2 regions of the Dactylosporangium sp. NPDC048998 genome follow, and region 2 is predicted to be linked to the other one. Evidence: riboswitches for the same ligand, from Rfam matches in the RefSeq annotation. Region 2 holds a riboswitch; the other holds the start of a gene.

Region 1 (5,519 bases), 130 kb from region 2:
GGTTGACTGACAAATGCACACCAGCAAGCAGAGCGGCCTCTTCCATCGCGTCCAGGACCTCGTCCGATGTCGAATACACCGAAGCGGTCAATGCGCCCTTCTTGCCGACGGTGTCGGTGAAGATCCGCAAACTGCCCTCGGTGGAATCGGTTGCAACAACGAAGGAAATGGGCCCGAACCACTCCGTCCCATAGGTCTGCGCGTCGCCCGCGCCCAGTTTCCGGATGAGCGGCGTACGCACGGTCGCGCCCTCATACGCGGGGTGCGAAACATCTGAGGATTCGAGCACCGCCTCGCCGACCGCGCCGGCCTTCTCGAGCCGCTCCAGCACGCCGTCGTTGACGATCGCGCCGGTGAGCTCGACGCCCTTGGCGGCGTCGGCGGTGAGCGCGCCCACCGCGGTCGCGATGCCGCCCGCCACCTCGTCGAGGCTCTTGTGCCCCTCGTTCGTGGCGATGCCGGATGCCGGGACGAGGATGTTCTGCGGGGTCGTGCACATCTGCCCGGAGTACAGCACCAGGGAGAATCCGATGTTGCGGCACATCCCGGCGAAATCGTCCGTCGAGTCGATCACCACGGTGTTGACGCCGGCCTTCTCGGTGTAGACGACGGCTTGGCGGGCGTTGGCCTCCAGCCAGTCGCCGAACTCGGTCGAGCCGGTGAAGTCGATGATGCGCACCTCGGGGCGCAGCGCGAGCGTCTTGGCCAGCCCCTCGCCGGGGGCCTCGGCGGCCAGCAGCACGAGGTTGGGGTCGAAGCCGGCGTCGGCGAGCACCTCGCGGGCGATCTTGACCGTGATCGCGAGCGGCAAGACGGCACGCGGGTGCGGCTTGACGATCACGGGGTTGCCCGTGGCCAGGGACGCGAACAGGCCGGGGTAGGAGTTCCACGTCGGGAACGTGTTGCAGCCGATGACGAGGGCCGCACCCCGCGGTACGACATGGAAGGTCTTCGACATGTGCAGCGTCTGGCCCTTGCCGGCGGGCTTCTCCCAGTCGGCCGTGGCCGGGGTGCGGATCATCTCCCGGTAGGCGTAGGCGACCGCCTCCAGCGCGCGGTCGAACGCGTGCGGCGCGCCGGCCTGGAAGGCCATGACGAAGGCCTGACCGGTCGTCGCGTGCACGGCATTGGCCAGCTCGAACGCGGCCCGGTGCAGGCGGGCGATGATCTCCAGGCACACGCCGGCGCGGGTCTGCGGGCCGGCCGCGCGCCACGCCGGCATGCCCTCGGCGAGCGCGGCAAAGGCAAGATCAAGATCCAGGTGGGGGTACCGCACGTCGAGCGCGACGCCGAACGGCGAGCGCTCGGTCGACACCCAGTCGGTGATGCCCGGCTGGTCCTTGAGGGGGAAGTCGGCGCCCAGGTAGGCGCGGAATGCGGCCTCGCCCTCGGCGGCGGCGTGCTCGCCGTAGATCCGGGGGCTCGGCGACTCGGGGTAGTTGGACCAGTACGCACGCTCGGCGATCGCGGTCAGCGCCCGCTCCAGCGTGTCGGCGTGGCTGGCGAACATGGGGTGTGAGTTCTCCATGGCGCCATCCTGCCACCGCCGGGCGGGGCCGCCGACGATCTGACGATTTCCCAGCGGCCGGACAACCCTATTCGGGTGCGGGCCCCTGCCAGTTGGCCCAGAGCTCGACGAAGCGGAAGCCCATGGCCTCGTTGATCGCGATCATGTAGGAGTTCTCCGCGGCGTTGAACGTGTCGATCGTCGTCACCGCAGGCTCGTGCGCGCGCAGGAAGCGCAGGTTCGCCACCTTCGCCACGACGCCCAGCCGGTGCCCGCGGTGCGCGGGGTGCACCAGGGTGATGAGCTGCCAGCCGTGCCAGTCCACGCTCTTCGTCACCCGCAGCGCGGTCCAGGCGACGAGCCGGCCGGTCGCCTCGTGGATCATGCCGGTCTCGTACCGCCGGGAGCCCCACTTCGCGTACACCTCGTGCTGGCGCCGCAGCCGCTCGGCGTCGATCTTCTCCGGCTCGTAGTCGAGCTCCCCCATGGGCGTCTCGGCCAGGAACGAGCTGTCGAGCGCGGCGAGGTCCTCGAGATGCTCGTCCGGCGGCCCGTTGTGCCACTGCACGGCGGAGTAGCCCCCGGACCGGGCCAGGCCGTCGGCGTACAGGCGGTCGATCCCGCCCTCGTCGAGGTCGGCCAGCAGCAGCCGGCGCCGCGCGTCGGTCAGCCCGTTGCTCGCCCCGAACGCCGCGGCGAACCCGGACGGCGCGGGATCCAAGCGGCTGAACCCGAGCAGGCTCGTGCGGCCGGCGGCCCGGGCGATGCCCGCGGCGTGCCGGTACAGCGCGCGGCCAATCCCCCGGCGCCGGTGTGCGGGCCGGACCTGGACCTCGACGTGCGCCTTGTCCAGGTTGTCGTAGCGGGGCAGGTCGACCTGGACGGTTCCGGCCGGCACGTCGCCGTCCAGCGCCAGGAAGACGCGCCGCTCGCCCCACAGCGGCGGGACCACGAAGCTCATGTCGTGCTGGTATCGGCAGTTGTCCGGCAAATCCGGCAGGTCCGCGCGCAGCGCGTCGTTGCCGATCTCGAACACAGCGTCGATCGCCGCCGGGTCATCGGCGCGCACCTCGACGATCTCGAGCGGAGATTGGGCCATACCGCCAGGGTCGCCCGCGACGCGACGCCCCGGCAATCCATTTATGCCGGTGACCGTCCGACGGTCCGGAGAACCAGGGAGAACCAGAAGGTCCGGAAATTGGTCGAGAGGACGCTCGCCAACACCTCCGGTGTTGTGGTCGCGGGCTCCCACCGAGCAATCGGTTAGAGCCTCGCGGCGACACGTCCTCCCGCACCGAGCATCCTGGCGCTCGGGTCTTAAGGCGTCAAGTCCACCACCGAACGTACGGCTCGCCGCCGATTACGCTCGGTGTCGATCACCTCCACCAATCGGACGACCCTTCCCTCGTCCAAGCGTGGAAGCGCTCTCTCAATCTGAACGCTCGGTGATCGAGTAACCCAAAAAAATCATCCGAGCAGGCCGGCCTCCCGCGCCGACTTCAGCGACGGCTTCACCCGATGGGTGGGGCCCACCCGGTCCGCCACCGCATCGAGGGTCTTGAGCCCGTCGCCGGTGTTGAAGATGACCGTCTCGGCGCTGGGATCGAGCCGGCCGGACTCGACGAGCTTCTTGAGCACCGCGGTGGTCACGCCGCCGGCCGTCTCGGCGTAGACGCCGGTGGTGCGGGCCAGCAGCTGGATGCCCGCGCGGATCTCGTCGTCGTCCACGTACTCCATCCAGCCGCCGCTACGGCGCACCGACTCCAGCGCGTAGACGCCGGCGGCCGGGTCGCCGATGTTCAGCGACTTGGCGATGCCGGTCGGCTTGACCGGGGTGATCTCGTCGACGCCGTCGTGCAGCGCCTTCGCGATCGGGTTGCAGCCGGCCGACTGGGCGCCGAAGACCTTCCACGGCGTGTTCGGCACCAGGCCGATCTCGACCAGCTCGGCGAACGCCTTGTCGATCTTCGTGAGCAGCTCGCCGCTGGCCATCGGGATGACCACCTGGGCCGGGATGCGCCAGCCGAGCTGCTCGGCGACCTCGTATCCGAGCGTCTTGGAGCCCTCGGCGTAGAACGGCCGGACGTTGACGTTGACGAACGCGGTGTCCTCGAACTCGTCGGTCTCGGTCAGCTCCGAGCAGAGCCGGTTCACCTCGTCGTAGGAGCCCTCGATGGCGACGACCTCGCCGCCGTACACCGCGGTCATGACGACCTTGCCCGGCTCCAGGTCGGCCGGGATGAACACGGTCGACGGGACGCCGGCCCGGGCCGCGTGCGCGGCGACGGAGTTGGCGAGGTTGCCGGTGGAGGCGCAGGAGTACCGCGTGAAGCCCAGCGCCCGCGCGGCGGTGAGCGCGACGGAGACGACCCGGTCCTTGAACGAGTGCGTGGGGTTGGCCGAGTCGTCCTTGACCCACAGCTGGGCGGTGAAGCCGAGCTCCTTGCCCAGCCCGTCGGCCTTGACCAGCGGGGTGAGCCCCGGGTCGAGCGTCACGCGGGTCTCCGGGTCGACGCCGACCGGCAGCAGCGGCGCGTAGCGCCAGATGTTCTTCGGCCCCGCCTCGATCTGCTCGCGGGTCACCGCCGCCAGCGCCGCGGGGTCGTAGCCCACCTCAAGGGGGCCGAAACACTCGTAACAGGCGTGCTGCGCGGCGAGCGGGAACGTGGCCCCACAGCCCCGGCAGACGAGGTTGCGGGCCGGGGAGTCGGTGAAGACGCTGAGCGTCGAGGTCATGACGGAGGCCTTCCTCTCATCTTTCCCAAGCACACGGGCGTGCACCGGGACGGATTTGGCACCTACCGCGGCCGACCTCAACATCGAGTCGCCGCAGGGGTTGCCGGGGCTTCATCGGGCCGTATCCCTCTGCCCCTCTGGATGAGGTATGCAATTGTGTTCGTGCGCTTCAGACGAGTGTAAGGGGCACCACCGGCGCCCGGGTATGAGTCAAGTCACGACATGGCGCCGACTAGCGTTTCACTCATGCACCCGATCGCGGCCGACTGGTTCTCGCGGCGCACGTCGAGCTGGCGGGACTGGCCCGCCGACGAGCTGCTCGACGCGAAAGGCGATACGAGGGTGAGCGTCGTGCTGCCCGCCCTGGACGAGGAGCCCACGGTCGGCGAGATCGTGACCGGCGTACGGACCCTCGGCCCGCTCGTCGACGAGCTGGTCGTGGTCGACTCCGGCTCGGTCGACCGCACCGCCGAGGTCGCCGCGGCCGCCGGCGCCACGGTCCACCACCGCGACGACATCCTGCCGGCGACGGGCTCCCGCCCGGGCAAGGGCGAGGTGCTGTGGAAGGCGCTGGCGGTCACCAAGGGTGACATCCTGGTGTACGTCGACGCCGACCTCACCGACTTCCGCCCACACTTCGTGACGGGCCTGCTGGGCCCGCTGCTCGGCGACCCGGGCACGCTGATGGTGAAGGCCTTCTACGACCGCCCCCTGCTCGACGTCTCCGCGGCCGGCGGCGGCCGGGTCACCGAGCTCGCCGCCCGCCCGCTGCTCAACGCACACTTCCCGGAGCTGGCCGGCGTGGTACAGCCGCTGGCCGGCGAGTACGCGGCCCGCCGCACGCTGCTGGAGTCGCTGCCGTTCGCCGCCGGCTACGGCGTCGAGACCGGCCTCCTCGTCGACACCTACCGCCGCCACGGTCTGGACGCGGTGGCCCAGGTCGACCTGGGCCAGCGCACCCACGGCCACCAGGACACGGCCGCCCTGGGCCGCATGGCCGCGACGATCGTGCACACGATCAACGCCCGCGTGTCCCCCGGCCACCCGCTCTGGCCGACCCTGACGCAGTTCGAGCGCCATGATTCCGCGGTCGTACCGCGGGTGACGCCGGTCGCCCACCCGGACCGCCCCCCGATGCGCAGCGTCCCCGGCTACTCCCCCGCCTGACCAGGGCCGCGGCCGGACGGTCGCGGTCGCGGGCCGTCCGGCTATCGGTCAGCTCACCACGTCCTTGCGCAGGAAACGCCACCAGGCCAGGGAGAAGAACACGGTGGCG
Region 2 (5,519 bases):
CACTACGGGCCGGCGAAACCCCGACCGTCAGCGCGCCGCTGGCCTGGGACGAGGTCGAGGCCGGCGAGCTGACCGCCGCCGACCTGACCCCGTCCGTCGTCCTCGACCGGGTCGCGACGCTGGGTGACCTACTGCAGGGCGGCCAGTAGCCGGTCGATGTGCGCCTCGGTGGTACCGAGGCCGAAGCTGGCCCGGATCGCCTGGGCGGGCGGCCGCTCGGCGCCGAGACGGTCGGCGGCCTCGGCCAGCAGGCGGCGGGTGAGCGGGTGGGCGCAGAACAGCCCCGTCCTGACGCCGATGCCGTGATCGCGACCGAGCGTGACGGCGAGCTCGCCCGGGTCGGCCCCGAGGACGGCGAACGACACGATCCCGACCCGCTCGGCGTCGGCCGGGAAGAGCCGCAGCTCCTCGACGTGCGGCAGCCGCGCGAGGCCGTCCCGGAGCCGGTGCAGCAGGGCGTCTTCCCGGTGCTGCGGGTCGACCTGCCGCAGTGACCTCAGCGCCGTCGCGAGCGCGACCGCGCCGACGAGGTTCGGGGTGCCGGCCTCGTGCCGGGCCGGGCCGGTCGCCCAGTGCACCGCGCCGTCGTCGGCCACGTGGGCACTCGCCCCGCCACCGGCCAGGTACGGCTCCGCCGCGTCGAGCCAGTCCGCCCGGCCGGCGAGCACGCCCGCCCCGAACGGCGCGTAGAGCTTGTGGCCCGAGAACGCCGCGTAGTCGGCGCCGAGCCCAGCCAGGCGCGCCGGGGCGTGCGGGGCCAGCTGCGCCGCGTCGACCGCGATGCGGGCGCCGAAGCGGTGCGCGACCTCCGCGAGCCGCGCGACCGGCCAGACCTCGCCGGTCACGTTGCTCGCCGCCGTCACGCTCACGAGCAGGTTCGGACCTTGGATGCCGGGCAGCGATCGCTCCAGCGCCTCGACCGCCTCCTCGGGCGACCTGGGCGCGGCCAGGCGCACGGTGCGGCGCCAGGGCAGCAGGTTGGCGTGGTGCTCACCGCCGAACGTCACGACCGTCGCATCCTCCGGCAGCGCCCGCGCCAGCAGGTTGAACGCGTCCGTGGTGTTGCGCGTGAAGATCACCGTGTCGTCCGAGCCGTGGCCGAGGAGGTCCGCGACGGTCTCTCGGGCCTGCTCGTACTCCCGGGTGCAGCGCTCCGACAGCGCGCCCGCACCGCGGTGCACGCTGCCGTAGTAGGGCAGCAGGTCGGCGACGGCGTCCGCGACGGCCCGCAGGCACGGCGCGGTGGCGGCGATGTCGAGGTTGGCGAAGTCGACGGACCGGCCGTCGCGCAGCTTGACCTCGCCCGGCGACAAGATCGCAGGGGACAGCAACTCGGACACGGGTCACCCTCTCGCTCGCGCTTGCCCGGGCACACCGTGTGCCGGGCCGGGTCATCACCCGGGGCACCCCGCCGCGAACGCGAGGGTTGCCGGCCAGCAAGCCGGGGCTTGTGCGCTGGCACTCATGACCTGACCAGACCGTACCGCAGATAAGGTTGCGTCATGAGCGAACTCCCGCCGGATGGGACGCCGAACTCGCCCTGCTCCGAGCCCCCGTCCTCGGAGACCGGTGCGACCCCGGTCTCCGACGCCGGCCCCTGGGCGGCGCCGGGCAGCGCGCCCCCGGCGGCGGGCGGCGGCTCCTCGGCGCCGAGTGCCGGGCAGTGGGGGCAGGCGGCGCCGCCCCCCGCGCCGACGTCGGGCCCCGCGCCGTGGCAGTCCGCGGCCATCGGGCCGGCGCCGAGCCCGTGGAGCTCGCCGTCCTCGCCATCCTCGCCGTCCTCGCCGTCCTTGGGCCAGCCGATCGTGCCGCAGGCGCCGGCCAGGTCGGCCTCGGGGCCGCCGTTCCCGGGGTCCGGGCCGACCGGCGCGATATCGCCCGGCGGGCCGATGATCCATGCCGGACCGCCTGGGCCGGCTGGACCGCCTGGGCCCTCGCCGTGGCCGTCGGCGCTGCCCGGCGTCGCGGTGCCGAACGTGATCGAGGCAGCCGAGCCCAGCACCGGCCAGCAGGAGTACCCGACCGCCGCCCTCGCCCTGGCCGCCGCGCCGCCCGCCAAGCGCACCGACCGGCGCCGGCTGTGGACGCTCATCGGTGTCATGGGCTTCATCGCCCTCTGCGGCGCGGCCGTGCTCGCCTTCTTCGGCGTCAGCGGCGGCTGGACGGCGCTGCTCGTCGGCGTCGGGTCCGCCATTATCCCGGTCCCGGTCCTCGTGTCCTGCTTCCTCTGGCTGGACCGCTACGAGCCGGAGCCCGTGAAGTACCTCGTCTTCGTCTTCGGCTGGGGCGCCTGCGTGGCCACCGGCGTGGCGCTGGTGGTCAACACCGCCGGCAGCTACTTCGCCGAGAAGGCCGGCCTGTCCGGCGCCCTGGTCGCCGTGCTGCTCGCGCCGCTGATCGAGGAGAGCATGAAGGCCCTCGGCCCGGTGCTGCTCTTCTGGCGCCGCCCGCGCGCCTACTCCGGCATCATCGACGGCATCGTCTACTGCGGGCTGTCGGCGACCGGCTTCGCGATGGTGGAGAACATCCTGTACCTCGGCTTCAAGGGCTACGGCGATTACGCCGAGAAGTCAGGTCCGGCCTCGGGCGCGGCCGCGCTGGTCGGCATCTTCATCGTTCGCATCCTGATGAGCGGGTTCGCGCACCCGCTCTTCACCTCGATGACCGGCATCGGGCTGGGCGTCGCGTCGCGGTCGTCGACGAAGGCGGTGCGGTTCCTGGCGCCGCTGGCCGGCCTGCTGACCGCGATGATGCTGCACGGCTCGTGGAACCTCATGTCGGTCGTCGCAGCCAGCTCGACCAAGCCCTGGGTGCCGCTGCTGTACGGCTACTTCGCGGTGATGATGCCGATCTTCTTGGGCATGGTCGGCTTCGCGCTCTGGCTGCGCGCCAACGAGGGCCGGCTCACCGAGCGCGTGCTGGGCGAGTACGCGCGGGCCGGCTGGTTCTCCCCGCCGGAGGTCGCCGCGCTCGCCACCCTCGGCCGGCGGCTCTCCGCCCGCCGCTGGGCGAAGCGGGTGGCCGGCGACGCCGGCGCGCAGGCGATGCGGGCGTTCCAGTTCGACGCGACGCGGCTGGCGCTGCTGCGCGACGGCCTGCACCGCGGCCTGGACAAGGAGCCGAAGCGGCGGATGCAGACGCTGGCCGAGGAGCGGCAGCTGCTGACCGCGCTGGACGCCTATCGCCAGGTGTTCGTCGGGCGGGATCCGCAGTCGCCGCGGGCGGTGTGGGACGGGGCGCGCTATCACATCACGTTCCCCGATGGCGTGGTGCGCGTGCTCGACGCCCCGCCGACCCCGGTCGTGCCGGTGCCGGTCTCGCTGGCCGTGCCGCCGCCCCCGCCCCCGGCCTACGCCGGCCCGCCGTACTACAGATAGAGGCCGGTCGAGTCGGGCTCCACCCGCCGGGCCGCGACCGCGTGCACGTCGCGCTCGCGCAGCAGCACGTAGTCGCGGCCCTGCAGCTCCACCTCGGAGCGGTCCTCGGGGTCGAACAGCACCCGGTCGCCGGTGACGATGGAGCGCACGTTGGGCCCGACGCCGACCGCGGTCGCCCACGACAGCCGGCGCCCGACCGATGCGGTCGCCGGGATGACGATGCCGGAGACGTGCCGGCGCTCGCCCTCGGGGCCCTCGAGCCGGACGAGGACACGGTCGTGCAGGAGCCGGATCGGCAGTGCGTCCTCCGGTCGGGCGGCAAATGGAGCGTCGGTTGACGCCTGGTAACCGGCGGCGGGTTGTGCTGTCACGCTTGCGACGCTACCGCCTTGGTACGTGCCAACGACGTGCGGCCCGGTCTACCGTGAGGAGTCCTGGCCGGATGGCTGAGCGCGTCAAGGAGGCGATACGTGGGCCGGTTCGACACGGTGCGGGCGAATCTGCGCCGCGCCTATGTCCAGCGAATGGAAGCGGCGAAGGCGGAGCGCGAGGCCGCGGCGTTGGCCGAGGAGGATCCCGAGCCGGAGCCGGAGCTGGCCGAGCTCGAGCGGGAGTTCAGCCACGCGACGACGACCAGCCGGGATGACGCCGAGGTACCGCACGGTCTGCGCATCGCCGCCGCCTGGTCCTGGCGCCTGCTGATCCTCGTCGCCGCGGCCGCGGTGCTGCTGTGGCTGGTCGGCCGGCTGAGGACCGTGCTCATCCCGCTGAGCATCGCCCTGCTCCTGTCGGCCCTGCTCGCGCCGATGATGGGCGTCCTGCGCCGCCGGGTGAAGCTGCCCCCGTCGCTGGCCGCGTTCGTGGTGCTGATCACCGGCCTGGCCGCCGTGGCGGGCGTGCTGACCCTGGTCGTCACCGAGTTCGTGGCCGGGTTCCCGGCGCTGTCCGACAAGGCGTCCATCGGCGTACAGCAGATCCAGGACTGGCTCACCACGGGCCCGCTGCACCTCAGCGGCCGCCAGCTGGACGCCACCTTCGCCGCCGCCAGCACCTGGCTCAGCGACAACCGGGGCAGCCTCACCAACAGCGCGGTCAACACGGCCACCGCCACCGTGGAGTTCCTGGCGCTGATGCTGCTGATCCTCTTCGTCACGTTCTTCTTCATGCGCGACGGCAAGCGGATTTGGCACTTCGTGACCGGCATCCTGCCCACCCCCGCCCGCGACCCGATCCGCCGCGCCGGCGAGGCCGCCTGGCGGACCCTGGTGGCCTACGTCCGCGCCACGGTCCTGGTGGCGTTCATCGACGCACTGGGCATCGGCCTGCTGCTGTTCTTCTTGCACGTCGACTTCTGGTTCCCGCTGGGCACCCTCGTCTTCCTGGGCGCCTTCGTCCCGATCGTCGGCGCTACGGTCTCCGGCGCCGTGGCGGTCCTGGTGGCCCTCGTGGACGACGGGCCGGTCACCGCGCTCGTCGTGCTCATCGGCGTGATCGCGGTGCAACAGTTGGAGGGCCACGTGCTGCAGCCGCTCATCATGGGCCGCGCCGTTGCGGTCCACCCGCTGGCCGTCATCGTGGCGATCGCGACGGGGGTGGTGCTGGCCGGCATCATCGGGGCGCTGGTCGCCGTGCCGCTGGTGGCCGTGCTGAACACGGGCATCCGCCACCTGGTCGAGCACCGCCGCGAACCCCCACCCGACGCCGTGATCGTCCCCTCCGATTGAGGACTCACCGGACGAGTGCGAACTTGTCGTATTTTTCCGGCTCACGATCGCGCGCTGCGGTGGCCGGACGCCGCGGCGCGGCCGCGTCGTGGGGTGGCCGCCGCGCCGGTGGGAGGTCAGTCGGTGAGGCGGACCCGGACGCGGCGGTTGGCCTTGCCCTTGCTCTCCACCTTCACGACCTGCAGCCGCCCGATCTGTGCCGTCGACGCCACGTGCGTGCCGCCGTCCGCCTGCGTGTCCAGCCCGATGATGTCGACGATGCGGATCTCCTCCTCGTCGGCCGGGATCAGGTTGGACTGCGTGCGGATGATGTCGGGCAGGGCGAGGGCGTCGTCGCGGGCGAGCACCTTCGTCACCACCTTGCGGTCGGCGACCACCTCGGCGTTGACGAGCTCCTCGAGCCGGGCCTTGAAGTCCG

What was found. A riboswitch is a leader RNA that binds a small molecule or an ion and turns the genes downstream of it on or off. The one in region 2 is predicted to bind S-adenosylmethionine.
Region 1: linked by a shared signal. The riboswitch ahead of thrC (threonine synthase) and the one ahead of ACGFI8_RS06270 (aminotransferase class V-fold PLP-dependent enzyme) in region 2 are both predicted to bind S-adenosylmethionine.

Annotation. Positions count from the first base shown of each region.
Region 1 covers NZ_JBICTV010000002.1:600,598-606,116, forward strand. The annotation lists gene paaN (phenylacetic acid degradation protein PaaN) at 1-1,528, opposite strand, end outside; gene ACGFI8_RS06800 (GNAT family N-acetyltransferase) at 1,596-2,606, opposite strand; gene thrC (threonine synthase) at 2,975-4,243, opposite strand; SAM riboswitch class I at 4,257-4,391, opposite strand; gene ACGFI8_RS06810 (glucosyl-3-phosphoglycerate synthase) at 4,490-5,410, shown strand; gene ACGFI8_RS06815 (ABC transporter permease) at 5,459-5,519, opposite strand, start outside.
Region 2 covers NZ_JBICTV010000002.1:471,892-477,410, reverse strand. The annotation lists gene ligD (non-homologous end-joining DNA ligase) at 1-149, shown strand, start outside; gene ACGFI8_RS06270 (aminotransferase class V-fold PLP-dependent enzyme) at 129-1,316, opposite strand; SAM riboswitch class IV at 1,353-1,470, opposite strand; gene ACGFI8_RS06265 (hypothetical protein) at 1,463-2,002, opposite strand; gene ACGFI8_RS06260 (PrsW family intramembrane metalloprotease) at 1,977-3,377, shown strand; gene ACGFI8_RS06255 (GroES family chaperonin) at 3,368-3,676, opposite strand; gene ACGFI8_RS06250 (AI-2E family transporter) at 3,848-5,101, shown strand; gene ACGFI8_RS06245 (alanyl-tRNA editing protein) at 5,218-5,519, opposite strand, start outside.